3 regions of the Desulfitobacterium dichloroeliminans LMG P-21439 genome follow, and region 2 is predicted to be linked to each of the others. Evidence: riboswitches for the same ligand, from Rfam matches in the RefSeq annotation. Region 2 holds a riboswitch; each other region holds the start of a gene.
The links. A riboswitch is a leader RNA that binds a small molecule or an ion and turns the genes downstream of it on or off. The one in region 2 is predicted to bind cobalamin.

Region 1: another riboswitch for cobalamin. It lies ahead of DESDI_RS04915 (bifunctional cobalt-precorrin-7 (C(5))-methyltransferase/cobalt-precorrin-6B (C(15))-methyltransferase); the one in region 2 lies ahead of cobT (nicotinate-nucleotide--dimethylbenzimidazole phosphoribosyltransferase).
Region 3: another riboswitch for cobalamin. It lies ahead of DESDI_RS08650 (energy-coupling factor ABC transporter permease); the one in region 2 lies ahead of cobT (nicotinate-nucleotide--dimethylbenzimidazole phosphoribosyltransferase).

The regions. Positions count from the first base shown of each region.
Region 1 covers NC_019903.1:1,058,111-1,067,934, reverse strand. Annotated here, with positions in the region: gene cobJ (precorrin-3B C(17)-methyltransferase) at 1-75, opposite strand, end outside; gene DESDI_RS04930 (cobalt-precorrin 5A hydrolase) at 102-1,205, opposite strand; gene cobM (precorrin-4 C(11)-methyltransferase) at 1,202-1,996, opposite strand; gene cobI (precorrin-2 C(20)-methyltransferase) at 1,980-2,726, opposite strand; gene DESDI_RS04915 (bifunctional cobalt-precorrin-7 (C(5))-methyltransferase/cobalt-precorrin-6B (C(15))-methyltransferase) at 2,763-3,995, opposite strand; cobalamin riboswitch at 4,071-4,247, opposite strand; gene cbiD (cobalt-precorrin-5B (C(1))-methyltransferase CbiD) at 4,283-5,428, opposite strand; gene DESDI_RS04905 (MarR family winged helix-turn-helix transcriptional regulator) at 5,473-5,928, opposite strand; gene DESDI_RS04900 (IS1380-like element ISEcp1 family transposase) at 6,185-7,447, opposite strand; gene cls (cardiolipin synthase) at 7,749-9,278, shown strand; gene DESDI_RS04890 (4Fe-4S binding protein) at 9,371-9,824, opposite strand, start outside.
Region 2 covers NC_019903.1:2,329,766-2,339,589, reverse strand. Annotated here, with positions in the region: gene cobS (adenosylcobinamide-GDP ribazoletransferase) at 1-129, opposite strand, end outside; gene cobU (bifunctional adenosylcobinamide kinase/adenosylcobinamide-phosphate guanylyltransferase) at 133-747, opposite strand; gene cobT (nicotinate-nucleotide--dimethylbenzimidazole phosphoribosyltransferase) at 774-1,913, opposite strand; cobalamin riboswitch at 2,016-2,194, opposite strand; gene DESDI_RS11010 (ATP-binding protein) at 2,311-3,702, shown strand; gene DESDI_RS11005 (GerAB/ArcD/ProY family transporter) at 3,939-5,039, shown strand; gene DESDI_RS11000 (spore germination protein) at 5,042-6,562, shown strand; gene DESDI_RS10995 (Ger(x)C family spore germination protein) at 6,585-7,739, shown strand; gene DESDI_RS10990 (ParM/StbA family protein) at 7,861-8,970, shown strand; gene DESDI_RS17330 (hypothetical protein) at 8,967-9,584, shown strand; gene DESDI_RS10980 (hypothetical protein) at 9,701-9,824, shown strand, end outside.
Region 3 covers NC_019903.1:1,799,939-1,809,762, reverse strand. Annotated here, with positions in the region: gene DESDI_RS08665 (ATP-binding cassette domain-containing protein) at 1-595, opposite strand, end outside; gene cbiQ (cobalt ECF transporter T component CbiQ) at 720-1,490, opposite strand; gene DESDI_RS08655 (energy-coupling factor ABC transporter substrate-binding protein) at 1,542-1,850, opposite strand; gene DESDI_RS08650 (energy-coupling factor ABC transporter permease) at 1,854-2,594, opposite strand; cobalamin riboswitch at 2,716-2,901, opposite strand; gene DESDI_RS08645 (CoA-binding protein) at 3,063-3,452, shown strand; tRNA gene DESDI_RS08640 (tRNA-Gly) at 3,527-3,600, opposite strand; tRNA gene DESDI_RS08635 (tRNA-Ile) at 3,606-3,682, opposite strand; tRNA gene DESDI_RS08630 (tRNA-Asn) at 3,684-3,758, opposite strand; tRNA gene DESDI_RS08625 (tRNA-Ser) at 3,779-3,869, opposite strand; tRNA gene DESDI_RS08620 (tRNA-Leu) at 3,884-3,968, opposite strand; tRNA gene DESDI_RS08615 (tRNA-Thr) at 3,977-4,052, opposite strand; tRNA gene DESDI_RS08610 (tRNA-Arg) at 4,081-4,157, opposite strand; tRNA gene DESDI_RS08605 (tRNA-Gly) at 4,165-4,239, opposite strand; tRNA gene DESDI_RS08600 (tRNA-Lys) at 4,262-4,337, opposite strand; tRNA gene DESDI_RS08595 (tRNA-Gln) at 4,342-4,416, opposite strand; tRNA gene DESDI_RS08590 (tRNA-Met) at 4,456-4,530, opposite strand; tRNA gene DESDI_RS08585 (tRNA-Tyr) at 4,543-4,626, opposite strand; tRNA gene DESDI_RS08580 (tRNA-Asp) at 4,656-4,731, opposite strand; tRNA gene DESDI_RS08575 (tRNA-Val) at 4,738-4,813, opposite strand; tRNA gene DESDI_RS08570 (tRNA-Glu) at 4,819-4,894, opposite strand; gene DESDI_RS08565 (ribonuclease J) at 4,963-6,633, opposite strand; tRNA gene DESDI_RS08560 (tRNA-Gly) at 6,968-7,041, opposite strand; tRNA gene DESDI_RS08555 (tRNA-Ile) at 7,047-7,123, opposite strand; tRNA gene DESDI_RS08550 (tRNA-Asn) at 7,125-7,199, opposite strand; gene DESDI_RS08545 (UvrD-helicase domain-containing protein) at 7,574-9,355, opposite strand; gene DESDI_RS08540 (ATP-dependent nuclease) at 9,352-9,824, opposite strand, start outside.

The DNA of each region.
Region 1 (9,824 bases), 1.3 Mb from region 2:
AATCAAATCAATATAGGTTTTATACCCAGCAATTACATCCACTTCGCTCCAGAGATCTAAAACACGCTTTGTCATATGCTCTTCATCCCCGGGGCCAATCCCTACGACAAAAATCTTTCCTTGCTGATGGCCACTGTGACCCCGTTCAGCTTCAGTTTGGGGAGAATCAATTCCCCCTCTTTCGTTCCCAGTAAACTCGCTGCTTCGCATACCCCATCCACTCCAATCATCTCTTTGACATAGTCTGAAGAACTTAGCCTAAACTTTTCATTCAACTCTTGAATCTGCTGGGCTGAAAATGTTCTAAAGGGCACTCCGAGGTGATGGGCTGTCTCAATCAGTCCAGCCTCCTCAGCTTTTAAGTCGATGCTATATAGACCAAGAATGCTCTGAGAAGAAATCCCCAGCTGCCGGAGACTTTGAGCAACGGCTTTGCTAATCTGGTCTAGACTTGCTCCCTTGCGACACCCGACACCGATACTATAAATCCTAGGAATTAGACTTACTGGATGGCTCTTGTCAGTGCACAGATCGATCGGATCCTTTTCCCACTGGCTATCTCGAGGGGTAATCCATAGATGGGCATGTGCCTTTTCTTCATCCTTTACAAAGCAGTAAGCGGCGTCTTGACGAAGCGGATGTTCCTCCTGTAGACAATCCGTCCATACCCGTAGACAACTTTCCTCTAGTAAGATTCGATTGATATATTTTAATCCTGCTAAAGGCTCTATTGCCCAGCCGAACTGCCGCGCATACTCATCAGGTGCGATTAATCCCTGTCCATCAGTGGCTGTCGTCACCACCGGTTGTGCATCAAGCCACTGGGCCACAGTTCTTGTCCAGGCATTTGCTCCCCCTAAATGGCCGGATAACAAAGAGATGACAAACTCCCCCTTTTCATCCAGCACCAAGACTGCCGGGTCCCGATCTTTCCCCTGTAGATAGGGAGCAATCTGCCGAACTACAATCCCTGTAGCCATAATGAAAATCAAAAGCGAGCCGCTCTGCCATATCCTCGGCACGACTTCTTTTAATAGCTCAAAGTAGTGAGGATGCACGGTCTGCGCTCCATCAGTATACTGACCTTTGAGTCGCTGGTTAAGCCATAACTCCGGCTTCAGTGGTTCCTCGTCGGACCATCTCTCCACAATATTGCGAGCTGTGCTGAGGCCTTGACCGGTGAGCGCCACGAGGGCTACTTTCATACCAAATTTCCTTGCCGATACTCATGGGTAAATTCAGGGTCATAGAGCTTTGAACGTGCTCCTTTATCTCTGAGAAAATCCCCCACTAAGATTTGGGCGTGCTTTCGAATCCCTGCCTCTTTGACTCGCTGTTCAATCGTTGCCAAGGTCCCCTCCAGAATCTGTTCATCAGGCCAACTGGCCCGATATACAACGGCGACCGGCGTATTCGGGGGATAACTTTGGCCAAGAGATTCTACCACTTCACCAATCTCCTGCACACTAAGAAAAATCGCCATACTGGCCCGATGCTGTGCCAATAAGGCAAGATCTTCTTTTTCTGGTACAGGAGTTCTTCCGGCTAAACGCGTAAGGATTAAAGTTTGACTGACTTCGGGTAAGGTGAACTCTCTCTTGACAGCTGCCGCGGCAGCGAACACAGAACTTACCCCTGGGATCACCCCATAAGTCATTGCCAAGGCGTCCAACTGTTGCATTTGCTCTTGAATTGCACCATAAACACTGGGATCACCAGTATGTAAGCGCACAACCTTTTCACCCTTGCGTACTCCTTCCGCCATAATAGTGATGGTTTCTTCCAAGGTCAAACTGGCGCTATCAAAAAGAGCAATCCCTTCTCGGCAGTGCTTTAGGATTTCCGGATTGACTAATGATCCCGCATAGATGACTCGGTCAGCTTCTTCAAGTGCCTTTTTGCCTTTCAAGGTAATCAAATCCGGATCTCCAGGGCCTGCTCCTACGAAAAGGACTTGACCCAAGTCAACTTTCACCTGATCAACCAAGATCTTCACTCCTATCCTTCTTGTATAGCACAAGACTTAAATAATCCACTTTCTCTATCACTTCTCCTGGACTAAGCAGACGGATCTCTTCTCCTGTTTGACTGACACGTGTTGCTAAAACAGCTTGCGCTCCTGTCTTCTGAATATGATTAAGTACATCCGGCAGATTTCGTGATACTTTCATCAATACGAGATTAGGGTATTGCTCATACTCTTCTAATCCCTCGATACCTGGTAAAACTATTAAAGGGTCGTCGCCAATGGCTAAGGGCCAGTTTACCCGAGCTGCTGCAGCTGACATCGCAGTGATGCCCGGAATAGTCTCGATCTGATCCGGTTCAAGCTGACTTTTAAGAATCGCCAGCAGGTAACTGTAGGTACTATATAAAGAAGGATCTCCTAAAGTAAGAAAAGCGACCGAATGCCCTAGATCAAGCTCAGCTTTAATTTTCACTGCTGCTTGATGCCAGGCCGCTTGAAGTATTTCTTTATCCGCGGTCATGGGCATCTCCAACTCCAAAATTCTCACCCCAGAAGGGCAGTGGGCTTGTGCTATTTCCCAGGCAACACTTTCCCGCTCCATCTTGGACTTGGGTATGGCTATGACCTGCATCCCTTGCAGGATTTCCACGGCCCGCAGAGTGATTAGGCTCGGATCCCCTGGGCCAACACCCACCCCATACAACTTAGCTTTCCTTGTACTCTGAGGAATTGTTCGTTCATTTTGTTCTTGCTGCATTATGGTTCTCCTCCGTTCTGAAAATTCAATTTCACTCTAGTTAGTTTTCTTCCGCCCTGAGATGATAAATACCGGATTTTGTGCTTGGGCAAGATGAATATCCTTTATCCCCATCCCCTTCCAACGCACTGCTTGAATGGATACCACATCAATATCTTGATAAGCCAAACTTTTCAGGGCTTCCATACCACTAGCCAAGGTCTCTATTGTTACAGCAGTCATTACTACCCTACCCCCCGGTACAAGGGGAGCTTGTTGCAATATCTGTTGAATTTGGCCGTGACTCCCGCCGATAATACACACGTCCATGGGGGGGATACCTTGCAAAGCGACCGGGGCTGCCCCTCGAATCAGCCGAAGATTTCTGATTTGAAATTTTTCTTGATTTAGGAGAATGAGTTCCTGTGCCTCTGGATTCTCCTCGACGGCGTAGACACACCCCCGCTGGGCCAGAAGAGCTGCTTCAATACCGATACTGCCTGTCCCCGCTCCCACATCGAGGATTCTCGTGGAAGCTGTAATCTCGGCCTTCGCCAAAACCTGAATCCGAATTTCACTCTTGGTCATAGGCACATTCCCTCGGATAAACTCCTCATCATTAATACCAAACCCTTTAGGACAGGCAAGAAGCGATGCATCCCCGGCGAGCTTAGTCTCTTCAGGGTAGAGAAGCATCACTGCATTCGTAAAATCCCCTGCTGAGTCCATCAGTTCTTGGGCATCTGTATTTAACCACCTCTCCTCAGGATAAGACAGTGCATTTCCCACAGAAATCCTCGGATTAAATCCATACCTCTGATAGTAACGAGCGACCGCTTGGGGAGTGTTCTCGCCACCGGTCAATATCCCTATGGTTTGCTTAAGATTCAGAGGCAATGAATTCAACGAACGTCCATGGACACTGAGCAGCTCCGCCTCCTGCCAAGGGATTCCAGCACGGGCAAAAGCGAATTGAATCGAGCTGATTCCAGGGAACACTTGAATCTCCTCATGGGGAAATTCTCTCTTTAACAAGGGAAGAAGGCTATAATAACCCGGATCTCCTGAGACCAACACTCCAGCCTGCTTTCCTTGCTCTATCGCTCTTTGTAGCTTTTCTAGGGTCTCTGATAAATTACCACTGATTTGGTATGTATCTCCCTTAAAATCAGGAAATAGCTTGAGCGCCCGAGAGCCACCCAGTAAAACACCGCATTGCTTTACACTGTCTCGGATTGCTGGGGCAACCCACTCTGGCGTTCCCGGACCCATTCCCACGATTCGGATCATCCCTTATCTTCCCTTCCGTATAAAAATAAAAAGAGCCTTGAGCGGCTCTTTTACAACACCCATCGCTCGTAGGTGTGAATATAACAATTCAAGGCAGGTCTCCTGGCTTCCAGTCATCACGCCCCTTCCCTTCCCGGAATTATCTAGTGGGTTATTGAGGGGCACTCATGGTTCACAGTGGCGGGACCGCGCCGGATTTTCACCGACTTCCCTTTTCATCCTCAAAGAGGAACCTTGAACTTTTATTTAATTCTGACTCTTTTCTCTATTCCTTATCCTTGAATTCTCTATTTTTCCCGTAAATCCTGCTTGGCTTCCGGCCAATACCAAAATTCCTTGATAATATCCTCAGCTCGAGCATCCCAAGCAATAATCTCACCATTAAGCAAGGTGAATGCTGTACCCACCAGCAAATCCCCACGAACATGCTCCCGAGCCCGCTCACTTGCCCGATTCGCTAAATGGAAGAGCAAATCGCCCCATCCCTGAGCCAGTACTTCTTCAGCAGCCCCTTCAACTGTAGGAAATTCAGCGAACTTTAGCAATGACTCTTGGGGAACCCCGGCCAGTGCCGCATGTGCCACAAGAATCTCCATGCGAGCATCGGCCACATGGGTATGGGTATGAAATATTCCACCAGCAACTTTAATAAGCTTTCCGATATGGCCCAAAAGTACCACCTTCTCAAACTTGCGATAAGCGGCTTCTTCCAATAAAAAACCCACAAAGTTGCTCATCTGCACAATAGCTTCCTCGGGCACCCTCAGTTGTCCGCTGGCTACCTTAAACCCATAGTTGCCTGGGGTCAAAATAATAGCTTTATGACCATAGCCCATCGCTTGATCCAACTCCGGAAGGATCGAATTCTTAAACGCTTCTTCTGACATCGGGCGAACAATCCCTGTGGTTCCTAAGATAGATATTCCCCCGATGATTCCTAAACGGGGATTGAGAGTCTTTTGGGCAATACTCTCTCCTTCAGGCGCTTCAATCACAACCTGGACTTCTTCCCGAGGAAAAACTTCACGTACAGCCGCTTCAATCATTTGGTGTGGCACAGGATTGATGGCAGGCTCTCCCTGAGGGACTTGAAGTCCCTTTTTGGTGACGACACCTATTCCCCGACCACCGCAGATATGGATTTTTCCTTGGTCGGAAAGGATTCGCACCTGGGCTTGTATTTCTAGACCATGGGTAACGTCCGGATCATCTCCTGCATCCTTTATTATTCCTACCCGCGCCCAATCATTCTCCTTTTCTCTATTGTGAATTGGTAGGGGAAGCTGTTCTCCTCGAGGCAGAGTAATCTCGATCTTCGGACCCGGGTCTATTCCTTGGAGCCATAGACACGCGGCTTTCGCTGCTCCGGCTGCACAGCTTCCTGTGGTATATCCCGTTTTCCAAGAATGCCTTTCCTTCTTCTCTTTTCTCATATCTGCCGTCCTAACTTTCTTGGTATTAGCCTAGTAACTTAAATTTACTTTTGGGAGTCAAATTCATACATTTCTTTAATAAACAACCGCACTTGACCCATGCATTCGGCAAAGCGCTGATATTCCTCTTCACCCTTGGTTTCCAGAAACGCACCACAGCGATGTTCGAGGGCTTTTTCTATCTGAAAAATGGTCTCTTCTCCATGCTTGGTAAGAGCTATTTTTACATAACGCTCATCTTCAGGATCTCGTACACGCCTTAAGAAGCCAGCTGATTCTAATTTCTTACACATTGATGACGCATTACCACTGGAAAGGCCGATGATACTTCCTAAAGTACCTACAGTGTGGGGGCCACCTTCCTTAACTTCAACCAAAATACGAGTTTGCATCAAAGTTAAATCGTATTTTTCAACGATCGGGCGGAAAGCATTGGCCATACTCTCACTAATCGTCCTTAAAAAATCCCAAATCTCATTCTCAAACACCATACTTCTCATCGATACTGCCTCCAAAGCCAAACAAATAACTTCTTTACGCCATATATGTCCTAAATTCCACGTGTGTTTTTTATTAGCTTCAAAAATCACTATTTCACGAAGAATTTAGACTGCTTCTCACACATTGTAACATTATTTACAACCACCTTTCAATCATTTTTGATAAATCATTGATTTCATCTTTGCTGCAATGATACTTAATAAACTCTGCAAGTTATCCACAGAGCAACACTCAATTTTATTGATGATATTCTTATTATACCAGACATTTTTCATACACTCCCTTGTACGGATAGTTTTCCGACAACTTCATGATTACATATCTTGCGGTTTTGATTATTTTTGCTGCAAGAAATACATACTTCAAACGAAAGGTCTTTATTTGCTGTCTGTATTCTGAAGAGTCCAAGGAATCAAACTTGAACAACAAAAATAGGTTATATGAAAGCATCATCATTTGAAACACGGCTTCATTCGCCCAAAATGACTTTAGCAAGAGATGACCCACCGCCATGTCGTATTTGGCTTCTTTGATATAGTTTTCAGCATTACCACGCTTTTCATAGTATATAACTACTTTTTCAGAAAGCAAGGTAGTATTTGTTACAAAGAAAAAGTAGTCGTATTCGGAACCTTCTAAAAGTGATAATTGTGCTCTTTCTTTTTCTGGTTTCAGTACGCGAGATACGACAAATCTTCTGTCTTTTTCCCATTTAACTAATTTTGTATACAGTTCTGTAGTTTCTCTACCTTCTTCTCCTTTAACGAATACAATTGATGAATTCGTTGCTTGTGAGGTGAGTGTAGAATAACTTTTGGCTTTAATTAAATATTTGCATCCAAGAGATTCTATCGTTTCGATAATTTTTTCATCAAAGTAGCCACTATCCATTCGAAATAAAATTTCTAAATCGTCTGATTTGATGTTAGCAACAATTTCTTTGATCATTTCCGCAGCACCGTTTGCAGTGTAAGTATTGCCACTTCTTACAAATCCGGTAACATATGCTTTTAATTCGTCGCAAAATGCAAATTGGATATTGTAGCATCGGTTTCCCAGTTTCTTAGGATTATATCCTTTTGACGCACCTTCTTGATGACCTTCTACGTTAATTACACTACTATCAATATCAATCGTAATGGATGTCAATTTACTTTTAGTGAGCAGTTTTTTAAAGACTTTAAAATTAATGTCTCTAAACATTTGGGTTGTCTTGAAGTTGAAGTTTCCTAGAAACCGTGACACTGTTTCAGGTTCTTTTACGGAAATATCAAACTCGTTGACGAGGGGATCATTTTGAAGTAGCTTTAGACGTTCTAACTTATCAATGCCAATGAAGTGACCGCAGAGCATGGTCTTTATATGATTCATCTTGATTTTATTTGTTGAGTCATTATCAAATACGAGGTCATTTTCAATAAAATCAAAAATCCCATTGCTTTTTGCATTCTCAAGGAGCAGAAAAAGACCTGCATTTGATGTTAGATTCTTAGCTTTGAAATCAATTTTATTAATCATAATTAGAACCCCTTTTTACTACTTTTCTTACTATTATTTTACCATATATCGAGTCATAAAAGCTGATAATTTAACATATTTTTGAGCACTTTTCTTTCACCCAATGGGTGAAAGCTGAATTTCGAAGGAACGCATATTTATCAAGGCTTTGATTATGCTTTTTGAAGTACTGACGTAGAATCTAGGTATGTTATAGTTTATACTTGATTTAGTCAATAGGCCTCAGCCGGGGTCTGACTAGGTTTTCATGCTAAACTATCTAATTCGTCATATACTAATGTAAAGAGGGAGGGAGATAAAAATGAAAAACTTACCCATGTTTTATCGAGTAGCATTTATCGCTTTACTTCTCCTTCTCCAGATCTTTGCCTTGGTTATGATCATTTGGAGATTTAGTAACTTCTTTATCTACTTTTACATATTCAGTTTTTTGTTGAGCATTATTGCTTTGCTTTATATAATGAACCTCAAGACCGATCCCGCTTATAAAATTGCCTGGGTTATCGCAATACTTCTATTCCCCATCTTTGGGGGGCTCTTCTACCTTATGTTTGGTCGCACAAAGCTAAGTAAGCGTAAAAGACGAAAGATGCAAATCGTTAACGATAAGATGATTCAACTTTTGGTTCAAAAGGAAGAAACCATCCAGAAGCTTACGTCCGAAGATTTACGGGCAGCCAATCTTGCACGCTATATCGAAAAGTACTCCTTTTGCCCTGTCTGTCAAAACACTCATTCTGAATATTTTCCAATTGGCGAGAAAATGTATGAACGACTTTTGATAGAATTAGAAACAGCTGAGAAGTTTATTTTCTTAGAATATTTTATAATTGGCGAAGGCCTGTTATGGGATTCCGTACTGGCTATCCTTGAGAAAAAAGTAAAGCAGGGAGTAGATGTACGGGTTCTTTACGATGATGTAGGTAGTCTCTTCAAGTTACCTTTTGGTTATGAAAAGGAACTGGAGGCAAAAGGGATAAAATGCCGCGTCTTTAATCGCCTTATCCCTGTTCTCTCTATTCATATGAACAATCGAGATCATCGTAAAATTGCCGTAATCGATGGAAAAACCGCCTTTACAGGCGGAATTAATCTTTCTGATGAATATATCAATGCCTTTGACCGATTTGGACATTGGAAGGATACTGCCATCCTTATCCAAGGGGAAGCTGTCTTAAATTTTACTGTCATGTTTTTATCCTTATGGGGATATGAGACTGAAACAAATGAGGATTATACTCAATATAAGTCCTATACTGAAGGAGCTACAGCAATCACTTCGGATGGATATGTACAACCCTTCGGGGATAGCCCCTTAGATGATGAACCGCTCGGAGAAACTGTCTATCTCAATCTCATCGCCCAAGCGGAACACTATATCTTTATCAATACCCCTTATCTCATCCTTAATAATAGCATGCTTTCCGCCCTCAGCTCCGCCGCCAAACGGAGCATCGATGTTCGTATCGTTACCCCCTATCGCGGAGATCGCTGGTTTGTTCACTCCATGACTCGTTCCAATTATCGGTTACTGATTGAAAGTGGTGTGAAAATCTATGAATATTCTCCCGGCTTCATCCATGCGAAATCCATTGTTGTTGATGATAGGCACGCTGTAGTCGGTACCATCAATATGGATTATCGAAGTCTTTACTTGCATTTTGAGTGCGGTGTTTATGTCTACAATACTCAGAGTGTTATAGATATTAAAGAAGATTATGTGACAACCCTAGAGCTATGCCAAAACATTACATTAGATGATTGTTACCGGGTTAAGTGGTATCGGCGATTAGGCCGCACAATTCTGCGCATTTTTGCTCCACTGATGTAGGGGCTTATCATACATGTCTTTTCAACATTAACGGGAGCATCTGTAAACTACACTTGTGTAGCTAGAGATGCTCCCGTTTTCTTATTGAAAATCTAATTCAGCTTTTTATCGGACTCGCTCCGATCTTTTCTTTTAATTTCGATAGCCGGGAACTCCATAACACAAACATATTCGCAAATTCCACAGCCAGTGCAAATCTCCGAATCGACCACTGGATATTGAAATCCTTCCATCTTAATTGCCTCATCGCTTAGGGGACAGTTGTTGTAGCAGGTGCGGCATACATCACCCTGATAAGCATAACATAGGTCTTTATCGACCTCGGCAACGCCAATTCTAACCTCCCTCATATCTAAAGGCACAAGAGCTCCGCTTGGGCATACCTCGGGACATTCCATACACAGTGAGCACGGTACTTCGCGAGGAATAAAATAGGGTGTGCCAAGGTTTAACCCTAGGTCGAGATGCGCACTTAGCAATGTCTTATCCGGGCATATTTCAATACATTTGCCACAGCGCAGACATTTTGCTAAAAACTCTTCTTTC
Region 2 (9,824 bases):
TCCCCCCAGAATTAAGCCCACCAGAGGATAGTAATGTTGGCTCAGAGTGAATTCTTCGGAGGTCACATTCGCCGGCTGGGGAAGAGGGATGCGCGTTAAAAAGGTCAAGGCAATCCATAATTTGCGCATGGCTTATTTCTCATCTCCCTGCAAGGAATCCAGCAGGGCCTGACCAGCGGCTTTGATTTCCACGGGATACCCGGCAACGACAGAATAAACCTTGGATGCACTCCGACCTAAAATTTGATTAGCTCGACCGGCGAGATCTCGATACACTCGAGATAAGGGATTATCGGGAACGATACCATTGCCTACCTCATTGGTTACCATAATGACCTGTGGTGTAATCTGCTGTGCTAAGCCGGAGACGGTTCTCACTTGCTCTAGTATCCATTGCTCTAATTCATTTAGGGCTTCGCTATATTCTCGCCCTTGGAGGGCCTTTTCCTCAGGGTAGCGCGAGAGAAGGAGATTCGACAACCATAGGGTGATGCAGTCCACCAAAATAACGCCTTTTTCTTGACGGTAGCGTTCCAAGACTTCAGCAAGAGCCAGAGGCTCTTCGACCAAGGCCCAGTGGGAAGGCCGTTGATTCTGGTGTTTCTTGACACGCAGAGCCATTTCTTCATCGTAGACTTGGGCGGTGGCAACATAGATAACAGGCTGACGGGGATGGGCAGCGAGAAGTTCAGCAAAGCTACTTTTCCCGCTGCGGGCGCCACCGGTAATAAGGACAAGATTAGACATAAGTTACCTCCGAATACTGGTTAGTTTTACTTATTGCTTACTCCTGCGGATTCAAAGGTGGCCATCTCTTTAAGAATATGGATCGAAGCATCTAGGAGATGGAAAGCGATCGCCGCTCCTGTTCCTTCGCCCAGTCTGAAGTCCAGGTGCATAATCGGTTTAAGCTCTAGTTGCTTTAGGGCAGCTACATGACCAATCTCCACAGAAGAATGAGAGGGAATCAGGTAGAAACGAGCTGCGGGACAAATTGACGTGGCAATGAGGGCGGCTGCTGTAGAGATGACGCCATCCAAAACGATGGGTACCTGGGAATGCGCTGCTTCAAGGATGGCTCCGGCCAGGGCGCCAATTTCCAGGCCACCAATCTTGCTGAGAACGTCTACCCCGTCCTGAGGATTCGGTTGATTGACTTGGATGGAACGGGTGATGACTTCTTGCTTATGGATTAAGGCGGCATCATCAAGACCGGTTCCGCGTCCGGTAACATCTTGGGCCGGCAAACCGGTGTAGAAGGAGATAATCGCGGCACTGGGAGTAGTATTCCCGATTCCTACTTCGCCGGTGGCTAAAACCCGGAAACCGGAATCAATGGCTTGTCGAGCGATTTTGGCACCTGTCAGCAAGGATTGCAGTGCCTCTTGACGACTCATTGCCGGCCCTTGAGCCATGTTATGGGTTCCATTCATCACCCGATGACGCATAAGCTCCGGAGGGTCTAAGGGGAAAGCCATTCCCACATCGGTGCAGATGACTTCCGCTTTAGCATGGCGAGAAAGCACATTGATCCCGGCACCGCCGTTTAAGAAATTATAAAACATCTGGGGGGTGACTTCTTGAGGAAAGGCACTGACCCCTTCTGCGACAACTCCGTGATCCCCGGCCATGACGAGAACCGCTTTCTTTTCAATCTCAGGCCATGGATTTCTTTGGATGCCACCTAAACGCTTGGCGATCTCCTCCAAGACTCCTAAGCTACCGAGAGGCTTGGTTAAGGAATCCAGACGTGTCTGCACAGCCTCCATAGCCTTTTTATCCAGGTCTTTAACACCTTGGACCAGTAGCTTTAAGGCTGCCTGACATTCTTCAAGGGAAGTCTCAGTCAAATTTTCACGAACATAAAATTTTTCCAGGAATAGTTTGTCTTGATTTAATTCTGTTTTACTCATCTTTAATCCTCTCCTTTTTAAATAAAAAAAATAAAGCCCCGCCACATATAAAGTGGTCGGGACTTTGCCTTCGTCGCCGCTGCTTTCCAAATACCCCCGGAAAGGCTTTCTTCATTCTTGGCAGGTCTCCTGGCTTCGACTCAAGCGCCTTAGACCTCCTTCCCAGCAAGCGCCAGTGGATCTAGTCAAGGCTCATCGTTCACAGTGATGGGTGCGCACCGGAATTACACCGGTTTCCCTATTCTCCCCAGTATGGGGCACCAAAGAATGGATTCATATTCTCTTAGTAATAGATTACCAAAAGCAAAGTTTTTGTCAAGAGAATAATTTGCTCTTTACTTCATGATTTTCAAGACTTATGATAATTTGCAAAGAGATAATAAGGATGTGCATCAAGATGAACATAACAAAGCTTACCCGTGTAGCCCTACTTATAGATGGCATGGTTGTTTTTCACGGTCTAAAAGAAGATCCTGTGATTGCTTCGTTTAAAAACCTCCTGCAAAAGACGGGCTCTATAGAGTGTGATCACACGGAAGTCTATCGAGAGTACCATCATTTCTGCTCCTTAGCGACCCAGGTCCATTGGCCGGAATATCTTTGGGACCGTATTATCCGGGATGAAAATGAACTCACCCGACAGGTGACACAGTATAGAGGGGGGCATGTACCTGAGCTTCGTAAGCTAGTCGGGCGTGATCTGCTCTGCTGGCGTGAGATTGCCCAGCTTACTGCTTCTGATATCAAGGACGTGATCCTTGCTCAAATGGAAAACCATGAGGTGGATCACCCCGGGCTTTGGCAAGAGGCACCTTTGGCTCCGCAGAGCTGGCCGACTTGGCCGGATTTTGCGGATAGGAGGACAAAGGTTCAGGGGCGTTCCAAGGTAACTTCTAGTAAGGAAGAGAATTATGCGGAGAATTATCTGCAAACTGCCCAGAGAACGCTTAAAGAGAGTCTTCGCGGCGGGAGTGCAGATGAGATGGTTGATGCTCTACTTGCTTATTATCAAGACATGGGTACAGGTTTATTTAATCAAAGCATGGCCATCAAATGGGGTGGCGACACTGGAAGGCTTGAGGGGGTAAAATCTGATCCCATGCGCAAGGGTCAGCTTATCAATCAAGAGCGTGAACAAGGGATTGTCTTAGAAAACACGGAATTTTTCTTAAATGGTTATCCCGCCAATAACATCATTCTCTATGGCAATCGAGGAACGGGAAAATCCTCCTTGGTCAAGGCCCTTCTTCAAGAATACTGTGAGCGTGGGCTGCGTTTAGTCGAATTATCCAAAACAGATTTGCAGGATTATCCCAAGATTATTCGCCTTCTTGGGAAGCAACCCCTCAGATTCATCATCTTCATCGATGATCTTTCCTTCGAAGATACCGAGTCGGATTATAAGAACTTGAAGACCCTGCTGGAAGGGGGCTTAGAAGGAAAACCTGAAAATGTGCTCATCTATGCCACCTCGAACCGCCGCCATTTAGTGCGGGAAACCTTCGGAGAGCGACAAGGGGATGAGGTTCATCGCCAGGATAATATGGAGGAAAAATTGTCCCTTTCCGATCGTTTTGGGATTACGGTAACCTTCCCGACCCCGGACCAAGCCGGCTATCTCAAGATCGTGGCAGAGTTAGCAGCACAGGAGGGGCTTCAGATTCCTCAAGAAGATTTGCGGCAGCAGGCTTTGCGTTGGGTCATGAATCATAATGCCCGCTCCGGGCGAACGGCCCGTCAGTTTGTGGATTTTCTAAGGGCAAAACAAAAGGCCATCTTGGAAAATTGAAGCTGGCTAAACTGGATTTTTTATAAAATTCACTTATAAAAAGGTGCTAAAAAAGATGATCCCTGTATTGGATAGGGATCATCTTTTTATATCCAAAAGGTTTCTATAGTGATTGTAGGACGTCATGTTTTGATTTGACTCCAACTACCTCATAATGGTGAGATTACCAAAAAGATGTATAAGATTGAGCAAGGTGCTTAAGCTAATACTAGAAAATAGGATGATGAGAGTGAGAAATGATGAAATATCGGGTGTCCAATCGACAGGTGTATTCAACCTTTGCCCTTACTATAGCACTATCCTTTGGTATTCCTAATCTTATCTTGCGAGAATTACACCAAGATTTCTGGCAACCCTTGTTAATCGCTTTAGCTATTGAGGTGTGCAGCGGCTGGTTGCTCTATAAAATGGGACTTAAATACCCAGGGTTAACAATGTTCGAATACAGTGAGAAAATCCTCGGAAAGTACTTAGGGAAGGTATGCACTTTTGTAATTAGCGCTTTTTTTATTGTGGTCACCATGCAGCTCGTTCAGTCGACGGTTGAGTTTTATATTTCAATAATTATGCCGGATACTCCCAGCTATGTTTTTCTGTTTTTTATACTCTTGGTTAGTACTTATGCAGTTTGCTCAGGAATTGAAATTATCATGAGTATGTCGGAAATCATCTGTTTAGTCGTAATCGCCTCATTTCTGTTTATCATTGTCTTCAATGTTAAGATGTTTAACATTGATAATATCGAGCCGATGTTCCAGCATAGCCTCTTGGAAATAGCTAAAGGGGTCATTCTACCGGCCTCATGGCTCGGGGTCTGTATCGTGATGGGAGTTCTCATGGCTTATCATAATAAACCCAAGGATATGTTTAAGATGAAGATCGGTGGAGTCCTAACCGGGTCATCAGTGCTGATAGCTCTCATCTTTGCGATTATTGCGGTACTGGGGGTAGAGGTAGGCTCCAGACAAGTCTACTCCATTTTGATTCTTGCCCAGATGGTCTCCGTGGGTGATTTCATTGAGAGAATGGAGGCTTTTCAAGTCGTCTCCTGGATGGCTGGGTCTTTTTTCAGCATCTCCTTATTTCATTATGCGAGCTCAGAGGGATTGAGACAGCTTCTTTCGAGAAAATCACGAAATGGATTAAGTTTTGTAGTGGCAATCTTTATTTTTTTAGTTTTTATATTTTTCTTGCCGACCATTCAAAACAAGACTTACTTTGTTTCTCATTTATTCTTGAAGTTTGCTTTGTGGATTGAATTAGGGGTGGTTGTAGGTCTTTTCGGAGTGTTTATTGTAAAAGAGAGAGTTAAGAAAGCGCTGAAGAAGAGGAATTAGCTATGAGCAATAACAAGCCGGTGCAGATTTCGGAGAGTCTCGAGAAAATTGAAAATCAGATACGCAGTATTTTTGGGAATAGTGCCGATCTTTCTATGCGTGAGTTTGGCCTGGGTTCTATGAATCAAGGCTTGCTGGTCTTTATCGAAGGGCTTGTGGAACAAGAATATATTAGCACCTCGATACTTAAGCCCCTTATGGATTTTTCACCACTTCGGGTAGGTGATATTCCTCCTCAACCGCTCGTGGATGTGCTCCGCAGGCAAGTCTTGATCAATAGCAAAATCGAAAAGGTAAATACCTATGAAGAGGTAACTAAAGGGTTGTTAGTAGGGAAAACGGCCCTTTTCCTCGAGCAGGCTGAGTCTGCTTTGCTGCTGAATACTTTTGGTGGTAAGACGCGCAGTGTTGATAAACCGGAAACAGAGGTTACCGTACGTGGGCCTCGGGAAGGATTTATCGAGAACCTTAGTACAAACACTTCACTACTGCGCAGAAAAATAAGTGATGAGAATTTACGTATCGAATCCATGGTTTTAGGCCAACGAACAAAAACCCAAATCAATATTGCTTACATCGAGGGTTTGGCCAATCCTAAGCTTGTTGTGGAATTAAAAAGTCGGCTCAAGTCCATTGATATTGATGCAATTTTGGAAAGCGGCTATATCGAGCAATTAATCGAGGATACTCCCCAATCCATCTTCCCGACTGTGGGCAATACCGAGAAACCGGATAAGTTGGCGGCCAAACTTTTAGAAGGGCGAGTAGGGGTATTAGTGGATGGGACACCCTTTGCCTTAACTGTGCCCTATCTTTTTGTCGAGGCCTTCCAGAACCCTGAGGATTATTATTCCCGTCCCTACTACACATCGATTATTCGTTTGATTCGCTATCTGTGCTTCTACTTCTCTACCATGCTTCCAGCCTTCTATGTAGCGATCCAATCCTTTCATCAAGAGATGCTACCCACCAGCTTATTGATTAACATGAGCGCCGGGCGTGAGGGAATACCCTTTCCGGTCATTATCGAAGCTTTAATGATGGGGCTTATGTATGAGATTCTCAGGGAGGCCGGGGTGAGGATGCCGCGCAATGTGGGGCAGGCTGTCAGTATTGTGGGGGCCTTGGTTCTAGGTGAGGCAGCGGTTCAGGCCGGCATTGTCAGCCAGGCCATGGTCATCGTGGTGTCCCTGACAGCCATTTCCGGTTTTCTGATTCCGCCACTCACAAGTTCAATGTCACTTTTGCGTTTATATTTTCTAATCGCCACCGGGTTTTTAGGCATGTTTGGTTGGTTGATTTCCTTATTAGCGCTCTCTATACATATGGGAAATATTCGTTCCTTTGGTATTATATACCTCTCCCCCCTTATTCCTTCCAATCTCGGTGATTTAAAGGACGGTATGGTGCGATTTCCACTCTGGGCCATGATCTCACGTCCATCATTATTGGGGGGCACTGGGCGCCAGAGTAAAAAGGGTATGCTGCAAAAATTGGCAAGGTTAAGAGGAAATAAAAATTAGAAGGCTTTAAGGAGTTAAGAAAATGGATTTTCCAAGCTATAAAAGATGGTTAAGCTTGATTCCCTGTGTGCTTTCTTTACTTCTTCTCTCAGGATGCTGGAGTCACCGGGAGCTCAATGCAATTGGGATCGTCAGTGGGGTAGGGGTGGATCTGACCGAGAGTGGTAAGATACAGCTGACGGCTCAAGTCATCACTCCTGCAGGTTCCAAAGCCAAGGGTCAAGAGGGAGGTAAGGAATCGGTGCGCGTGCTGACCAGCGAAGGGGATACCTATTTTGATGCTCTTCGCGGTTTTATGAATAAATCGGGGGATAGGCTTTTTTATCCCCATACTCAGGTCATCGTCTTTGGTGAAGATTTAGCCAGAGCAGGGTTAAGCCCGGTATTAGACTTTATGCAACGGGATCCGGAAATTCGCATGTTGACCTGGCTTTTAGTGACAGAAGGAAAGGCCGAGGATGTCATGCGGGGGAAATCAAGGGAGGATAGTATTCCAGCCATGCATATTAGTCGATTAATAGATGATTATAAATCGGCTTCCCAGAGCATTCCTGTAAATCTCTTGGATTTTACGAATATGATCTATGTGGATGGTTATGAGCCCACCCTAGGTAAAATCATATTCTCTGAGGAAAAGGGAGAACCGATTTATAATGCGGAAGGGGGAGCTGTCTTCAAAGGAGATAGGCTTATCGGTTGGTTGGATGGGGAGGAGGCGCGCAGTTATCTTTGGGTTATGGATAATATCAAAGGGGGCATTATCGCTTATGTCCCAGATGAAAATAGTCTAGAGGGTAGGATAGCTTTTGAGATCATCCGTGCCAAGAGTAAATTGAAACCAATTTTGGAGGAAGACGGAACATTGCGCATGGTGGTGGAAGTAGAGGCGCAATGCAACATTGGGGAGCTCATGAATCATAAAGAAATAACTCGTCTGGAAGAATTCCAGGAATTGAAGCGCATTTTAACCCAATGTGTAATTGATGAAACCCAAGTCATTGTGGACAAAGCCCAAAAAGAGCTAGAATCAGATATTCTAGCCTTTGGACTTGCGGTCAAACGACGTTATCCACAGTATTGGAACGAGCATCAGACGGAATGGGAGACTATCTTTCCTGAGCTCGATGTGGAAATTCTCGTTCATGCTCAAATCAACACCCGTGGTTCTATTCGCTAAAGTCTAAAGTGTTCGGGAAAAGAACAGAAAAACAGGGGATAGACTCCAAGTAAATTGTGGTATACAATTGGAAATAGTAGAAATATAAAGAAAAACTAAGAATTTGCAAGGAGGAACACCTGTGTTTGAAAATGATATTCTTGTAGCCGGGGGAGATCCTGGATTTGGTGCCATTAAGTTGGACGCAGGGGACACCAAAGTATTATTTCCTGCGGTCATCTGCAAGGGCAACGAAAGAATCTTTTCGACTTTAGGCAATATGAATGTGGGAAGAGGATCCGATGAAGAATTGCAGATTGCCTCCTTGGATGTCATAGTCACCAATCATTCCACAGGAGTATCCCGCCATTATTTCATGGGGAGTTTGGCCGAAAGCCTCAATCCCAATGAAGCGCATTATTGTTGGGATGAAGATAAATCCACGGATGAAGAAGCTACGGCTTTGTTGGTGGTAGCTTTAGCCATAGCTCAGAAAGAACCCAAGGCCAATATTTATTTAGGGACAGGGGTTCCGGTGAAGTACTACGCTGCCTTGAGGGATAAATATGAGGCAGAGCTTAAAGGTTCTTGGTCGGTTACTTTCCGTTCCGGTCCTTTTAAAGGCCAGACTCGCCAGTTGACCATTATTCGCTCTCGTGTGCTGCCCCAAAGTTACGGCGTTTTCATCAAAGAAACCCTCAATGAATATGGAATTCCCATTAGTCCCAAACTGTTCAATGGTTATGTCGTCGTGATTGATCCTGGCTTTAGGACTACGGACGTAGCTACCTTTTATGATGGTGTCATGCTTGACCCGCCGAATTCTTTTAGTATTGAAAAGGGCTTAAAATGGGCTTATACAGGGGTTGCTGAGAAATTAAAGGAAATGACCGCAAATCATGCGAATCCCATCGAAACCGATGATAAAGAACTGGACAAGATTTTTCGGGTTAATGGAGGGGTGTATCCTTGGAACACAGGTTCCATTAATCTTAATCCAATCATGGAAGACATGCTAGAGCAGTTGGGGACGGATATCTCCCGTGAGGTCAAAAAGTCATTGAAACCAATGATGGGCAAGATCCATACCGTCTTGGTCGCCGGCAAGGTAGGGGAGATGATTTTTAATCATTTGCAATTTGAGAATAAAGTGCTGATTGATAATCCTCAGTTTGGCAATGCCACGGGCTTTAGAATTATGGCAGCCAATCTGGTCAATAACTTAACGAAAAAGGTCAACGAGAATCCATGAGCAAGACCATCTCCTTGACCCTTAATTTGGGGAGAGAGGAAAAAGACCAAGACTTGTGGGAGCTTCTTAGGGGACTTTCTGAAGAACAAAGGGAAGATGCTGTTAAAGCGGCGTTACATATGTACATGACGACAACTTCTCCAGTGAGCAAAACTACAAGCAGTTGGTCTTTGGAGGATTTATTGGTGTCTACCACTTCAGGAGCATCAGCATCTACCGAAGCCTCTCCCGAAGAATCTGCGGAAGAGTCTCTAAAAAGCAATGCAGTAACTAGCGGAAACCCAGTAACGAGTCAAGCTAGTGAGACCGCAGAAGTTGTAAATCATCCCCTGAATCACCTCTTTGCACTTATTGGGGAGGAAGATGATCAGGACGTGTTTGAATTCTTTCGCCCGTCGTCTGGAGCCACTTCTGTTTATGTGACGACTGGAGATCCTTATAGTGCTGATAAGGTGGAAGACTCAAGTGTTACGTTGGCTACCCCTAAGCCTGTTCAAGGGAATGGCTTTATGGGATTGGATTATATCCTCGACCAAGTAATTGGCAGAGAAGAAGATCCGGAGGTTCTCAGTTTTTTTAGAAGTCAAGAGCGTTCAGAACTTGATGAATCGTAGATGGGTGGGCATTAAGTTATTAGTGAAAAGTTGTCTCTTGACGATAGGGATATCTATACTCTATAGTATATATTAAGAAGAAAATTTAAGAGAGTAGATATTGAGGAGAGACCATAGTGGAAGACGACCCATTACCTGCGCCTATTAATTATTATGTTTTTATAGAGAGAATGGAACAACGTAAACTGAAGCAGTGCGTTGCCATTGTTGTTTGCTTATTTATAGGCTTGGCCTTGTTGC
Region 3 (9,824 bases), 530 kb from region 2:
TAGCAATAAGTATCGTTAAATCCATCTCTTGTTGAGTTTGTTTTAAGAGCTTGAGAATCTCCGATATTCCCTTAGGATCCAACCCTGCCGTCGGTTCATCCAATACCAAGATCCGTGGTTCCATAACTAACACCCCGGCGATTGCTACACGTTTTTTCTGTCCAAAACTAAGTGCATGGGTAGGTTTATTACGCAAGTGAGCAATTCCTGTTCTCACCAGAGCACGCTCCACCCTTCTCCGCACTTCTTCCTCTGGCAACTGAAGATTTAGCGCCCCGTAGGAAATATCCTGATAAACACTAGCCGAAAAAAGCTGGTTATCCGGATCTTGAAAAACCATCCCGACCGATTGTCTTAGATCGACGAGCCCCTTTCGGGAGTAATTCACAGGCTGATTATTAAAGAACACGATACCTGAAGAAGGCTTTACAATCCCATTTAGATGGTGAAACAGAGTGGACTTACCTGCCCCATTGCCCCCCAACAAAGCTGTAACATGCCCTTTCTTGATCTTTATGTTGACGTCTTTGAGAGCATGCGTCCCGTCAGGATAATAATAATGGAGATCTCTTAATTCTAATATAGTATCATTCATTCTATCTCTTCTTCCTCATCTAACGTCATCTCTATCCTGATCCGAAAATCCAGTTCCCGAACAGCTTGAACAGGGTTGAATTCCAACTAGTCGACGAATCACGACGAATTTAATTCGCGAAGTCCTACTTTAGTACACTAGCCAGTAAGATTAACAGCCCGTTAATACCAACAGCCATGTAAAGTAGCGATTTATTGCCAACATATTTTTCTTCCAGGACTCTAAGCTCTCCATCATATCCCCGAGCCTCCAAAGAAGTATATAATTCATTGGAACGCTTATAAGAGCGAATAAACAAAGCTGAAACTAGGCTCCCCATGGAACGATACCCTGAAACAAGGTTGACATAACCCAGTCGAGAATTTTGGGCGGTATACATGGTCCCTGCAGTTTCCAAAAGTACAAATATGAAACGATAAATTAGCTCCATCATTTCTATCATCAACTTAGGAAGTCGAAGTTTTCGAAGGACGGAAAACAAATCCACCATTGGGGTGCTCAGAGCAAGAAAATATAAGCAGGATACAGAGCCCAATACTCTAAAAAACAGATTAATGCTTTGCTGCAATCCGCTTTGAGTGATACCCAGCCAAAAATTTGCTACAGGTATGGCCAATATAAAATTCTGTTGATCGATTGAGAACCCAATCGCAATGGTAAAAGCACTTATTATTAAAAAGGCCATGGGTATCGATATTAATTTCAGAAAATATGGTAGGGGTGTGCCTCCACGTAGTATGACAATGCTACTCATGATTATTATTACAGCTATGGAGATAAGACGGTTATCCGCCCAAAGGCACACCCCCATCGTCAGGATGGCAAAGATAAATTTCTGCATCGGTTCGATGACCTTGAGCTGTGAAGCATAAGCATAAGTATCTGTATTAAGCATTTTTCACAGAGCTCCTTTCGCGCATCGTTCAGCAGTCACCGAATTCCGCTTCTAGTCCTTACTTCGTCCTTTAAGATATCCTAGACCAAAACCAATCACTCCAGCCCCAAGAGCAGCTTGAAGCGCAAAAAGTAAGCTTTCAATCTCTCCGCTGGCAGGCACAAAGAGTGGGGAAAACCAGGGGGCGTAGTCGGCTTGAAGGTTCATGATTTCTTCCTCTGCCAATCCATCTGCTCCGGAAAATTCAGCATTCTTGAGGAGAAACAAGGGTGTGACAGTTATAACGACAACACTCAATAGGAGCACAAGATTTACCTTCATACTGAATTTCTTTGTTTTTTCAACAACTGAATTCGCCATACCTTAGACCTCCTTTGTATAAAGCTTGAGATCTTTCATTTCTTCTTTGCCATAACTACTCAAGGCGTTAAAGATGATTACAGTTAGGATTCCCTCACTAATAGCTAGAGGAATCTGAGTCACTGCAAAAATCCCCATGAACTTGGCTAGAGAAACCGCAAAACCTCCCACTTCAGCCGGAAAAGCTAAAGCAAGTTGCACTGATGTCATAACATAAGTAGCTAAATCAGCTAATGACGCTGCCAAAAACACGCCCAGCCATTGAGGGCCTCTGAATTTTTGAACTAGCTTATAAACACCATAGGCCACAAAAGGGCCGACCACTGCCATTGAAAATGCATTTGCCCCGAGAGTCGTCAGACCTCCGTGGGCTAAAAGCAGAGCTTGAAACAAAAGCACAATTACCCCGATGACAGTCATCGCAGTAGGGCCAAAAAGAATCGCTCCAAAACCTACCCCAGTGGGATGTGAGCTACTCCCCGTAACCGAAGGTAGTTTCAAAGCCGATAGAACAAAGGCAAACGCTCCTGCCATAGCTAAGAGTATTTTTAAGCGAGGATTAGACGAAATGGTCTTTTTAATGGAGAATATCCCCAATACAACAAAAGGTATGGTTAAAGCACCCCAGGCAACTGCCCAGCCAGGTTGCAAAAATCCTTCCATAATATGCATAGCTGATGCTTTGTATGGAACACTAAGCAACATCAATAATAAGCCAATAAAGAGTTGTAAGCGCTTGGACATGGCCTCACTCCTTCAATCTTAATAGCACAAAAAGACCCTTTCCAACGGAAAGGGTCCTATCCTGAACTTGATACAAATATCTCGAACATGATATCTACCTCCCTAACATCCCGTAGGTTGCTTTGAACTATGGAGGCGAGCAGGTTTCCTGGCTTAAGTTCTTCATTAACCCACGTCTTCTCAGATAAACTCCAGTGACATTAGTGTGGATTAACTCCCTCTTACAGTGGCGGGCACCGCGTCAGATCGACTGACTTCCCTTAAGATTTTCCTTTCGGAAAATCTAACTCTTCCTCTTTTCAATTATAAGAACATTATAGCAAGTTTCTATACAAAATGTATATAATCAAGAAAAATCTTATCCATAATATATTGCCATTTTAAGGTGACGCATCGCATGTTGAACTTGCAGTTGTTATAATAGGAATATAACCCAATAGAAATATAAGAAGATTGAGGTGCGCAACAATGCAAAATAATATTCAAGAATGCTTAAATCAGGAAATTTGGGCGGTCGTCGGAGTATCATCGGATCCAGCCAAATTTGGCCACAAGGTTTATAAAAAACTGAAAAGAAGCGGCTACACTGTCTACCCCATCAATCCAAAGCTTTCTGAGATTGATGGAGAGCCTTGCTATCCCTCATTGAGCTCATTACCTACCCTGCCTGACGTAGTCAGTATAATCGTTCCACCCTCAGTAACTGAAAAAATAATCGATGAATGTGCTCAACTTGGCATCAAAAGAGTATGGATGCAACCCGGCGCAGAATGTCAAGAAGCGCTTCGTAAGGGACGCGAAAAAGGCTTAATGCTAGTTAGCAACGAATGTGTTTTGGTTCAAGCTCAACCAAGATAACAGGTTTTATATAATGATTCGGTATATATTACAACAAAAACCGCACTGATTTCAGTGCGGTTAAAATTTCTGTATGGAGCGGGTGATGAGAATCGAACTCACGTAACTAGCTTGGAAGGCTAGCGCTCTACCATTGAGCTACACCCGCAGGTGTGGTAGCAGGGGAGAGATTTGAACTCTCGAATGAGCGGGTATGAACCACTTGCCTTAGACCACTTGGCTACCCTGCCATGGCTCCCCGAGTAGGATTCGAACCTACAACCTACCGGTTAACAGCCGGTTGCTCCACCGTTGAGCTATCGAGGAATAGTGCTTTATATATTGACTGGCGGAGAAGGAGGGATTCGAACCCTCGCAGCAGTTACCCACTCTAACGGTTTAGCAAACCGTCCTCTTCAGCCACTTGAGTACTTCTCCGCAATATTTACTTATGGTGCGGAAGACGGGACTTGAACCCGTATGGAGTTACCCACACGCCCCTCAAACGTGCGCGTCTGCCAGTTCCGCCACTCCCGCATTGTTTATGGAGCCGTTAACCGGATTTGAACCGGTGACCTCATCCTTACCAAGGATGCGCTCTACCAACTGAGCTATAACGGCGTAAGGGATTGTTTAATACAATTTAAAATGGTGCGCTCGGAGAGATTCGAACTCCCGGCCTTCTGATTCGTAGTCAGACGCTCTATCCAGCTGAGCTACGAGCGCATTGTTTTGGAGCGGGTGACGAGATTCGAACTCGCGACTTTCACCTTGGCAAGGTGACACTCTACCACTGAGTTACACCCGCATCTCATTGCCTTGTTAGAAAATGGTGAGCCATCCGCGACTCGAACGCGGGACACCCTGATTAAAAGTCAGGTGCTCTACCGACTGAGCTAATGGCTCATAATGGCAGGGATGGCAGGATTCGAACCTACGAATGCCAGAGTCAAAGTCTGGTGCCTTACCGCTTGGCGACATCCCTACGCTTCTATTAAATCAACTTCCGTTGACTTAAAACCTTTGGTTGCGGGAGCCGGATTTGAACCGACGACCTTCGGGTTATGAGCCCGACGAGCTACCGCTGCTCCATCCCGCGACGTTTTTTTAGTGGTGGGCAGGGATGGATTCGAACCACCGTACCTTTCGGAACAGATTTACAGTCTGCCGCCTTTAACCACTCGGCCACCTACCCACTATGTGTTTCGCGCTATTAAATTAAAATGGCGACCCCGATCGGACTTGAACCGACGATCTCCTGCGTGACAGGCAGGCATGTTAACCACTACACCACGGGGCCGTATTTTGGTGGGCGATGACGGGATCGAACCGCCGACATCCTGCTTGTAAGGCAGGCGCTCTCCCAGCTGAGCTAATCGCCCTAATTTGGTGACCCATACGGGATTCGAACCCGTGTTACCGCCGTGAAAGGGCGGTGTCTTAGGCCGCTTGACCAATGGGCCATTTTCGCGGAACATTTGTTAGTATATCTGAATTGAACTTAAATGTCAATGGAATGTTTCGTTTAAACTTAAAGACCTTTAACCTCTTGAATAATAGGAATAATCATGGGTCGTCTCTTTGTTTTATCGTAAAGTTGTTTGCCAACCCCATCACGAATCTGGTTTTTAAGACTAGCCCATTCTCGAATGCCATTTTGCTGACACCGAGCCATAATTCTACGTGTGTTTTCCTTAACCTCATCAAGCATCGGTTCAGATTCCCTTACATAGACAAATCCTCGGGTAACAATATCCGGTCCTGACAAAATAGATCCATTAGCGCCATTTAAGGTCAGCACAATAATAAGGATCCCATCTTGTGAGAGTTGCTTGCGATCTCTCAATACTATATTACCCACATCGCCTATACCTAAGCCATCGATGAGAACTCGACCGGATGTTACTTTATCAGCAATTCTAGCGCCATGTCGAGTGAACTCGATAACATTGCCGATTTCGGCGATAAATGTATTTTCCTTTGGTATACCAAGTTCACCAGCAAGGTCCGCATGCTTCATAAGCATACGATACTCACCGTGCACAGGTAAGAAGTAACGGGGTTTAACCATGCTAATCATCAACTTTAATTCTTCCTGGCTTGCATGCCCAGATACGTGCATCCCCGAAATGTGCTCGTATATCACCTTTGCACCAAGCTTGAAAAGCATATCAATATTACGTGCAACAGCCTTCTCGTTACCGGGAATAGGTGATGCAGAAATGATTACGGTGTCCCCAGGGCTGATAGATATTTGACGATGGTCATGTTGAGCCATCCGCGTTAAAGCTGACATAGGCTCACCTTGGCTACCTGTTGTAAGAATGCATACTTCTTCAACGGGTAGATTAACAATTTCGTCCACTTCAACCAACGTATCTTCAGGGATATCCAAATAGCCTAAATCAGAGGCAATATCCACGACATTCACCATACTACGCCCAACAACAGCAACCTTGCGATTGTATTTGTGCGCTGCTAAAATAGCTTGTTGCAATCGATTGACATTTGAAGCAAAGCTAGCAAAAATAATTCGTCCTTCGGCGCTCGAAAACGCCTCATCGATATTCTGTCCTACAAATTTTTCTGATGGAGTAAAGCCTGTGCGTTCGACGTTGGTACTGTCCGATAGCAAACAAAGCACCCCTCTATCCCCAAGCTCAGCAAACTTGTGAACATCGAGCATTTCCCCGCTTGCCGGGGTGTGGTCCAGCTTGAAGTCTCCGGTGTGTACGACAGTTCCCAGCGGAGTATGAATGGCTAAACCAACAGCACCGGGAATGCTATGACTGACATTAATGAATTCAACTTTGAATACACCGAGCTTCACCGAATCTCGCGGAGCAATCTCAACAGTTCTAACATTACTTAACTTAGCTTCATTCAATTTCGTTTGAATTATGCCAAGAGCCAAACGTGTTCCATAAACGGGTACGTCTAAGTTTCTGAGCAGATAAGGTAGGGCTCCGATATGATCTTCGTGACCATGAGTGATTAAAACTCCGAGGACTAAATCCTTATTTTCCATGATATACGTCATGTCGGGAATAACGACATCAATCCCTGGCATATCATCATCCGGAAAAGCCATACCCACATCAATAATTAGAATCTGGTTATTATACCGGATGATGGTCATGTTCTTCCCAATTTCCCCTAATCCACCGAGGGGAATAATCTGTAATTTGTTTTCTTTAGTCAAGATAAACCTCCTAATTTTTAAAATTATAGCTACAGCCATAAAATATCGTGTTATAAGTCACCCTTTTCCAGGTGACATCATCCTTGTTTTTTGCAGCAAGAATTAAGAAGACACCACCACAAAACACAAACGCCCCAGTGTTATCTGATGTATCCTCGTGGCAAACTTTCCGCTCAGAAACAATTATCGTATAATTTTATCATGATATGCAGATTGTTGCAAACATTATTAAAAAGATGTGCGTTATTAAATAAATGCAATAAATACAACCAGCTTTTTTCATAATGAATTAAACAAAAACCGCACTGATTTCAGTGCGGTTAAAATTTCTGTATGGAGCGGGTGATGAGAATCGAACTCACGTAACTAGCTTGGAAGGCTAGCGCTCTACCATTGAGCTACACCCGCAGGTGTGGTAGCAGGGGAGAGATTTGAACTCTCGAATGAGCGGGTATGAACCACTTGCCTTAGACCACTTGGCTACCCTGCCATGGCTCCCCGAGTAGGATTCGAACCTACAACCTACCGGTTAACAGCCGGTTGCTCCACCGTTGAGCTATCGAGGAATAGTGCTTTATATATTGACTGGCGGAGAAGGAGGGATTCGCTCCGCGTACTTTCAGTACGCTATCACGCCGGGCCTAAAAATGCTTCCAAAGGGCGCATTTTCTTAACGGCCGTTCGAATCCTTCTATGAATATATTATGGCAAGTTAGGTGAATATAGATGCCATAGTTTTTCTTCTCGTTCTGCTCATAATCTTCTGCTCGGAAATCATTGTTCATCTCAGAATAAAATCTATATTTTTAGCAGTCATCCGAACTGATACTACCAGCTACCAGCGATATGGTTACCGTGGAAAGTGCAGACCGGAAATGCCAGCCTCTTGAAATATCGAAGTGAGATCACCATCCTTTAAGTCAATCCATAACAAAAATTTCTAGACTTCAATTATATTGAACAAACCTTCTAACTTTGGCAAATCATCTTTAGATAATGATGGTATATTGATAAATAATCTCTCCACAGCTCTACTTATTGCTACATAAAAAATTCTATGTTCTTCATCGCCGAATAGATTTGTTTTCAAAAAAAACTCAAAATCTTTTTCATTTTTTAATACAACAAAAACATTGTCGAATTCATCGCCCTTCGCTTTATGGATGGTCTTATTCTTACTAATATCCTCGTTGATCCTTACACATAAAGCTAATTGTAGATAACTATGATCTTCATAAAATGTTTTAGGCGCACCACTTCTTAAACTTGAAATATCTGGTTTAATTTCACTTTTCACAAATGAATAAAAATCAAACAGAGAGTTATTTTTCAATTCATCATATTTCTTTAAAAGTAAGCATAGATATTTAAGTCCTTCTTTTTTTCTTTCGCTCTTGTTATTCTTCTCCTTAAACAATTGCTCTAATTCTTTAATTGCATCTTTATATTTTCCTTCATGAGCAAGTTCTGTTGCTTTTACACAACCAATAATCACTTTGCTTCTATAATGATTGCTACTACCTGATTTGTCTATATCTGAAAGTTGATCGATTAGTGTATCATCAAAAGATGTACCTCCGATTTCTTTCTTCATTAAATTAGATGTTATATTATCTCTTGACAATGAATATATTGCTTCATTTTTACTGTTTTCTTTTGCTTTTTTAAGAGCGGCAACTCTCTCGCCAATGATAATAATTGGTTTTTCTCCATTTACATTTCTAAATTTATTTTGTCTTATATCTACACGAATTTTATTTAATACATCAATGATGAGGTTGGTGCTTCGCCTATTATCAGCCATTTCATAATCCACAATATATGGCAATTCAAAAGAATGAAATTGTTTTGGGTCTGCACCTTGAAATGAATAAATAGATTGAGCTTCATCGCCTATTATTCCAACAATAGTTTCTTTTTCAACTATTAGTTTCAAGATAGCCACTTGAATTGGATTGGTATCCTGAAATTCATCCACGAAAAAATATGGGAATTTGGCTTGTAAAACTTTTAAAATAAAAGGGTACTTTTTTATAAGTTGATAACTGAAAAATAGAACATCGTTGTGATCTAAAAAACCTTCTTGCCAATAAAGCTTTTTGTATCCAAGTAAATCTGTTTCAAGAATATCCAGGCATTTTTTATTTAAATATCTACGTTCAATCTTTCCGTTTCTTTCTTCTAAATAAAAGGCTTTTTCTCTATCTCCTACAATTCTCAAATTATTGGAGTTATCGATTTTATAACTTAACGATGATAACCAACCTATAAGCGCTCTCTTGTTGGTATCTAATTTTGTTAATTGATTTACAGCATATGGGTGCTTTAACTTATTAGCATTAGGATGATTTTCAATCCATTCAACAACTTTTTTTAAGTGTAAAACCGAATCATCATGGCCATCTATTTCTGCTGCATCCAAACCATAATCAGCGACTAGGAATGAAGCATATGGTTTTACTATATGCTTATATAAAAAACTATGAATCGTAGAAACTTCAACTTGGCTTGCACTAGTTCCTAAACGTTTTAATATTGTTTCTACCGCGATATTTGTATACGTAACACAAGCAATTTTACGAGTTTTCATTAATCTTTTTGACGTATGTAAAACATTTTTTATCTGATTTACCATCCAATATGTCTTACCAGCACCGGGACCAGCAGATACTCGAAAATGTTGTTCAATTGGAATCAATGTATCTGAATTTATTGAAATCATTTACATATCCATGCGATGGCTCTTTTCATATAATTAGGAACAATAAATTCTTTATATTTGGCAGTTCCCTTATTAGCAAGATTTTCTTCTAGTACATATGCTAATTCCAACGCATTTTCTCCTTTCCCAACTGAATTAAGATATCGAGAAGCTATGATAGCTTTAGCTTTTTGATCATCTCCCCATAAGGAATTTGATCTTATACTTGCTATAATTCGTTGATTTTCATCACTGCCATTTAACTTCTTTTCATAGTCAGAAATCTGCTTCCCGCTTTTATACAGTTCCATTAGTCCAATAATTTCTTCTCTATTGCTCATCGATTCAGTTATTAATAAGTCAAGTGTTGGATTGTTTATAATCAAATCATATTCAAATGTTTTCCCGTACATATTATCTTGAGTATATGAAGCAATATTAGGGTGTTTACCTTCTTGATACTTATCTAAGCTAGTATTGGTCTTATACT